DNA from 2 places in the Shewanella sediminis HAW-EB3 genome. Region 1 is predicted to be linked to the other one. Evidence: predicted binding sites of a transcription regulator. Region 1 holds the regulator's gene; the other holds the start of a gene.
What was found. The regulator ArgR, encoded in region 1, controls arginine synthesis, uptake and breakdown. The targets are predictions, from matches to a motif close to ANTGAATANNTATTCANT.

Region 1 (3,432 bases):
CAGGCTATGCCACGTGAACAGTTGGGAGTGTGTGCAGAAGGTAACTTGCACAGTGTGTATTTGATGTTCAATGCCAATGAAGGGGGAGAATCTCAATTACGGCCTTGTATCGCTAATGTGGCTCAATATATCTACGAGCTTACCGATCAATATGCCGATAGTGCCTTTAATGGTTTTGTGGCCATTGGCGCGAATTATTGGGATAGCCTATATCCATCGGCTCGCCCTACAGCATTAAAGCCTTTTCCTGCCATGAACGCAGATACTCGTGATGCCCCAGCTTTGGAGTATGACCTTTTCGTTCAAATTCGTTGTGACCGATTCGATATACTTCACCTGGTTGCTAATGAAGTTTGCCAAATGTTTGAAGGCCTGGTTGAACTTATCGAAGAAGAGCGTGGCTTCCGGTTTATGGATAACCGAGACCTGACAGGTTTTGTCGATGGAACGGAGAATCCCAAAGGTCGTAACCGTCAAGAGGTGGCACTCGTCGGAATTGAAGATGAGGCGTTTAAGGGCGGCAGTTATGTCCATGTGCAGAAGTTCGCTCATAACTTGAGTAAGTGGAACCGATTGCCGCAGAAAAAGCAGGAAGATATTGTCGGCAGAACCAAATTAGATAATATTGAGTATGCCTCAGAGGACAAGCCATTAACCAGTCATATTAAGCGTGTTAATTTAAAAGACGCCGATGGTAAGTCAATGGAGATATTAAGGCAGAGCATGCCTTACGGAACGGTAAAAGAGCAAGGTCTGATGTTTATCTCTACTTGCCGTAACTCAGTAAACTTTGAACATATGCTTAAGAGTATGGTTCACGGCGACGGCCACGGAAATCATGATCATCTGCTGCACTTTACTCAGGCTCTGACCGGCTCCTCTTTCTTCGCTCCTTCGCTCGACTTTCTGGAAAATCAGGCTGGCGAATAAGATTTGACTGATTGAAACAGACACAAAAAACGCACTATTTTTAGTGCGTTTTTTTATTCCTAAAAGAAGGTATCTAGCTGAGTTATCATTATTTATCGGTATCGGTATCGGTATCGGGATCCCAGTAATTCGTCGGCCGTTTGGCGTATATTTCATCGACGGCCCTGACTAACACCTTATTATTCTCCGGATAGACAACGACATCGTGCTTATCTCTATTGCCGATGACGAGGAAGGTAAACTCTTCATTCGAGTCGTTTCTTAGGGTATGTGCAATGGCGGTATCGGCATTAAAACAGACATAATCTCCCTGTTTAAAAGGGTGGGGCTCACCGTTAATAAGCAAGGTGGCTTCGCCCTGTAGGGCATATAAGTGTTCCTCCTCTTTGGTATGGTAATGTGCAACTGTCGATATCTTTCCCGGGGCGAGGCGCTCCATGGTGACGCCGATTTTTTCGCAACCTACGGCATCGCCTATGTGTTTTTGTTGGCTGGTATATTTAGCTGAATGTTGCCAGGATTCCCAGCAAATATCATCGACTTTAATTATTTTGGTTGTTGTCATAAAGTATCCTTAGCCCTAGATATAGCTTTCGAATCTCTAATTTCTCATGAATGTTATGGCAATTCAATATATTGGATACAATCAAATTTTCTGGCAGGGAAGGGGAAAACAAAAAGAGACGCGAAGCGCCTCTTTGAATGTGAATAGATTTGAATCTTGCTGAGTGTTCAGAACATTCCGATAGCAGCTTGTGAACAGGCGCCACTAACCACAAGCCTGTAAGAGTTAGTCATTAAAATTAAACAGTGACTTCACCGTATCTAAGGTTTTATCTATCTCATGAATATTTGATGGCGTGATGAAAATCGTATCATCGCCGGCAATTGTACCAAGAATACCTTCAGGCTTTCCTATCGAGTCGAGAAGGCGTGCGATAAGCTGCGCCGCCCCAGGACTGGTTCTTACCACTATCATGGATTGGTTGTGATCGACATCCAATACTAAATTCTTTAGTGGGCTACCTGCTGTCGGTACTCCCAGCTCCGCCGGAAGGCAATAAACCATCTCTTGTTTCGCATTACGAGTGCGCACAGCCCCAAACTTGCTTAGCATCCTTGAGACTTTGGATTGATTAATATTTCCGTACCCTTCAGCCTGAAGGGCGAGGACAATTTCACTCTGAGAGCCAAATCGCTCCTCTTTCAAAATTGCCTTAAAGGTCTTAACTAGGTCGTCTTGACTTCTATTTGCTTGCATAATTTTATTGTTCTTTATTCAAAAATCATTGCCATGTTGAATATAACTGGTGTTTTTGTCAACAAATATCCGAGTTTTATGAATAAAAATGCAACTTAAGGTGTGTGGCGAGGTGTATAAGTAAATAAATAGTAACCGGAACAAGGAGGAGGGGGCATGGCAAGGTTTTTTTAGTACTCGAGGTAGAGTGTGTGTTTGCTCTTATGTTGCTTTATTGCGCTTATTTCGGTTGTTTATTGATGTAGAACAAAAATTTATTCTAACCAAGACTAAGGGATAATTGAATTTTAAGCGTGATTACAGTAATGTGGCGGCATTGAGAGATATAGATCTATATCACAAATATCCAAGAAATGACGGAGATAACTATGAAAGTTGCTGTACTTGGTGCCGCTGGCGGTATTGGCCAGGCTCTTGCCCTACTATTAAAAACTCAATTACCTGCAGGTTCAAAATTGTCACTTTATGATATTGCTCCTGTAACACCTGGTGTTGCGGTTGATCTTAGTCATATCCCGACAGCCGTAGAAGTTAAAGGTTTTGCCGGTGAAGATCCAACACCTGCGCTTGAAGGTGCGGACGTTGTATTGATCTCTGCCGGTGTGGCTCGTAAGCCTGGCATGGATCGCTCGGATCTATTCAATATCAATGCCGGCATTGTTAGAAATCTGGTCGAGAAGTGTGCCGCTGCTTGTCCTAAAGCACTTATCGGTATTATCACTAACCCGGTTAACACTACAGTCGCCATCGCCGCAGAAGTACTAAAAGCTGCTGGTGTATACGATAAGAATCGTCTTTTCGGTGTAACGACACTCGATGTGATCCGTTCTGAAACCTTTATTGCCGAAGCAAAAGGTCTGAATGTTGATGATGTTAAGATCAATGTTATCGGTGGCCACAGTGGTGTGACTATCCTTCCGCTTCTTTCTCAAGTTCAAGGCGTAAGCTTTAGCGATGAAGAAGTTGCAGCATTGACTACACGTATCCAAAATGCGGGTACAGAAGTGGTTGAAGCTAAAGCCGGTGGCGGAAGCGCGACTCTTTCCATGGGCCAGGCGGCATGTCGCTTCGGTTTGTCTCTGGTACGTGGTCTTCAAGGTGAAGAGAATGTGATTGAGTGTGCCTATGTCGACGGCGGCAGTGAACACGCAGATTTCTTCGCACAGCCTATCCTCTTAGGTAAGAATGGCGTTGAATCGGTACTGGCCTACGGTGAAGTCAGTGAATTCGAAGCCAATGCT
Region 2 (3,432 bases), 180 kb from region 1:
CTACTCATCATGAGTGGCGTATTAGATGACAATGTCTTCTTCCAGGATAGTGTTCGTCTGGTACAGCGCTTAATTGAGTTGGAGAAGCCGATGTTCGAGACAGCAATTTACCCGGTAGAGCCTCACGGGTTTAAGCAACCTTCGAGTTGGCTAGATGAATACCGTCGAATCTATAAACTATTTGAGCAAGAGCTGAAATAAGTAACGGTTGGAATAATAAAAGGTCTCTGTTTAGAGACCTTTTTTATGGAGCTTGTTGGATAACATGATAGTTTTTGCTTCGATTCGCTATAGAATTTTGAGTCGTTTAGTTGAAACTCCATCATAATCAGTGGATTCAGGGTAAATTATGCTAAATTATAGTGATAGATAACGATTGGAGATATGTAGACAGTGGCGATATCGGTAGCGGGGGGGGTTAGACCCGGGAAAGTCATAGAGATTGAGCATAGGCTATACCAACAACTCATTGTTGGTAAACAAAAGTCTGGATCTATGTATGATGAGCTCGATGCCGAACTTGAGGCTGACGCGAGTAAGCTTGCTATCGAGCGGGAAGCCATTCTGGAAAGATTAGCGAAGCAGATCCAGGCTAAACAGGTATTTGAAGAGGTTTCCACTCAACTGATAAACACAGTTAATAATGCCATAGGCCATCAGTTAGCTTCGCCCGATTCGATACTAACCTACTCGGGGATTAACGAAAATCAACTGCTTATTTTAGAGCTTTTGCAACGTAAAAATTTGGATCTTAATCGTCTTAGCCCACTTATAACCGAACAGGCTTGGCTTGCAAGAGATCTGCTTAATATTGTCAACAGCCCCTCTTTCAGACACCGTAGGCCACAACGCTCCGATGTTAAAGTTACCGATATTAAGCTGGTGCTTAACTTCATCGGTGTTGAAAATCTCAAATTACTGGTCCCCTATTTCTGTCTTCGAAATTGGCTACCCTCAGGCCATGCGAATCTGTTGTGGACCACCAGAAAATTATGGCGTTATTCTGTTGTGAGTGCGATAGCAGCCCAAGCATTAGCAAAGCTGCATGATATGGATGGTTCATTTGTTTATACCTGTACGTTGCTTAGTCAGATGGGCGCTTCCGTCGTACTAAAAAACAGCGCTAAGTTGTTCGAGGAGATCTGGGGGGAGTGGCTTCGTGAAGCCAGTGACAGTCGGGATAAAGAGCTTTATGATGCTGTTGTGGCAACAGAATTTCCAGCCCAAAAAGTATATCAATTAGTACTGCAGCATGGGAGTGCGCTCAATTGGCAACTGCTCTATCAATTGAATTTCGAAGACAGTGCAATGGCCACAGTTTTAGCCGAACTTGATAATAACCTGAGCTATAAAGAGTTATCTGATGGGGCGGCGATGGTGGCCCGAGCGAACTGTTTTGCCAAAATAGTCTTGCTGGAGGAGATGCGACAAATTACCCCTCAAGAGAAACGTATAATGTTCGATTATTATGAGCTCTCTGAACAGGAAATCATTCGTTTAAAAGGCCAAAATTACCGTAAGTTAGATATCATTTAAGGTCTCCCCAACTTTGTTGCTTCCTTATCTTCATTTCTTAATTTTATAAAAAGCCCTCTTCATTTTTGTGAGTGGCTTTCGGCTTGGTATTGATGTTTATGTCAGGTTTATACCAATTGGTATTACTCTATTAAAAAGTAGTTAATCTCACCCTCATCAGCTGTTCTGTTCGGTTATCTATGCATATACCGTGCATACTTAGCCGTATTTGTCTCGAATAACTTTTTTTATGACTAATTATGCTTAAAACCCCCGCCATAAGCGCTTGTATAATTCTTAAACTCAACTCTTTATGCATTAAATGTGCACCGATGCTCGTACTTGAGTGTAAGAAACTGGTATTTTGATCACATTTTCGTTATTAATGTCACTTAAGCAATCTAAATAATCACCGCCATCAAGACTTTTGATAATGATAAAAGGCGGGAAGTAGTGGCTTTCAGAGCCATTAACAATAATAAAGGATGAGAAGGTATGAGCGTAAACAACACCCTGACAAGAGCCCAATTTGATGAAGTGATGGTGCCTAACTATGCGCCTTCGGCTGTAATTCCTGTTCGTGGAGAAGGTAGCCGAGTTTGGGATCAAGAGGGTAATGAGTTTATCGATTTTGCCGGTGGTATAGCAGTGAACTGTTTAGGACACTGTCATCCGGCACTGGTTGGTGCATTGAAAGAGCAGGGTGAGAAACTATGGCACCTTTCGAATGTGATGACTAATGAACCCGCTCTTGAACTTGCAACAAAACTGGTTAACGCTACGTTTGCAGACCGAGTGTACTTTGCTAACTCAGGTGCAGAGGCTAACGAAGCGGCACTTAAACTGGTTCGTCGTTATGCTATGGATAAGTTTGGCGTTGAGAAAGATCAAATCATCGCTTTCGATAAGGCGTTCCATGGTCGTACTTTCTTCACAGTTAGTGTCGGTGGCCAAGCGGCATACTCAGATGGCTTCGGTCCTAAGCCACAAAGCATTACTCACGTACCATTCAATGATATTGCCGCGCTCGAAGCCGTGATCTCAGATAAGACTTGCGCCATTATGATGGAGCCGCTTCAAGGTGAAGGCGGTATCATCGATGCTGACCCTGAGTTCCTCAAAGCAGTTCGTGCTTTGTGTGATAAGCACAATGCCCTGCTTGTATTCGATGAAGTTCAAACCGGTGTTGGTCGTTTGGGTGAGTTATATGCCTACATGCGCTCAGATGTTGTCCCTGACGTACTGACTACGGCTAAGGCACTTGGCGGTGGATTCCCGATAGCGGCTATGTTAACCACTAAAGAGATTGCCGGTCATCTTAAGATTGGTACTCATGGTTCGACCTATGGTGGTAATCCATTGGCGTGTGCCGTCGCTAATGCCGTACTCGATGTGGTTAATACTCCAGAGGTATTGGAAGGTGTTAAAGTACGTGAGCAGTTACTGCGTGATGGTCTAAATAAGATAAACGATAAGTATGGTGTTTTCTCTGAAGTGCGTGGTCAGGGACTACTGCTTGGTGCTGTGCTCAATGATAAATACCAGGGGCGTGCTAAAGAGTTCTTGGTCGCTGGTACTGCCGAAGGCCTAATGAGCCTAATCGCAGGGGCAAATGTCATTCGTTTCACTCCTTCACTGGTTATTCCTGAAGCCGACATCGCCGAAGGTTTAGCACGTTTTGAACGTGCTGTTGCTAAAGTCGTAGCGGCCTAAATGACTTAAAGAGTGCTGATTAATATCACGCACTCTTTTTTTGTCATTGGGAATACTTGAACCTTAACGATGATCTGCTTGTCTTAGAATGGATAGGGATCGTTGAGCGACAAGTGAAAGTGAGGAGATCCTGAGATGTTAATTATACGTCCAATCCGATCTAGCGACTTTGAAGCGCTTTATCAAATAGCAGAAGAATCCGGG

Region 2: the regulator ArgR is predicted to act here: its motif matches at 1,765-1,782, upstream of SSED_RS04175 (aspartate aminotransferase family protein).

The regions. Positions count from the first base shown of each region.
Region 1 covers NC_009831.1:1,133,288-1,136,719, forward strand. Annotated here, with positions in the region: gene SSED_RS04880 (Dyp-type peroxidase) at 1-930, shown strand, start outside; gene SSED_RS04885 (cupin domain-containing protein) at 1,019-1,495, opposite strand; gene argR (transcriptional regulator ArgR) at 1,721-2,191, opposite strand; gene mdh (malate dehydrogenase) at 2,560-3,432, shown strand, end outside.
Region 2 covers NC_009831.1:957,339-960,770, forward strand. Annotated here, with positions in the region: gene SSED_RS04165 (S9 family peptidase) at 1-201, shown strand, start outside; gene SSED_RS04170 (HDOD domain-containing protein) at 394-1,536, shown strand; gene SSED_RS04175 (aspartate aminotransferase family protein) at 2,011-3,228, shown strand; gene astA (arginine N-succinyltransferase) at 3,364-3,432, shown strand, end outside.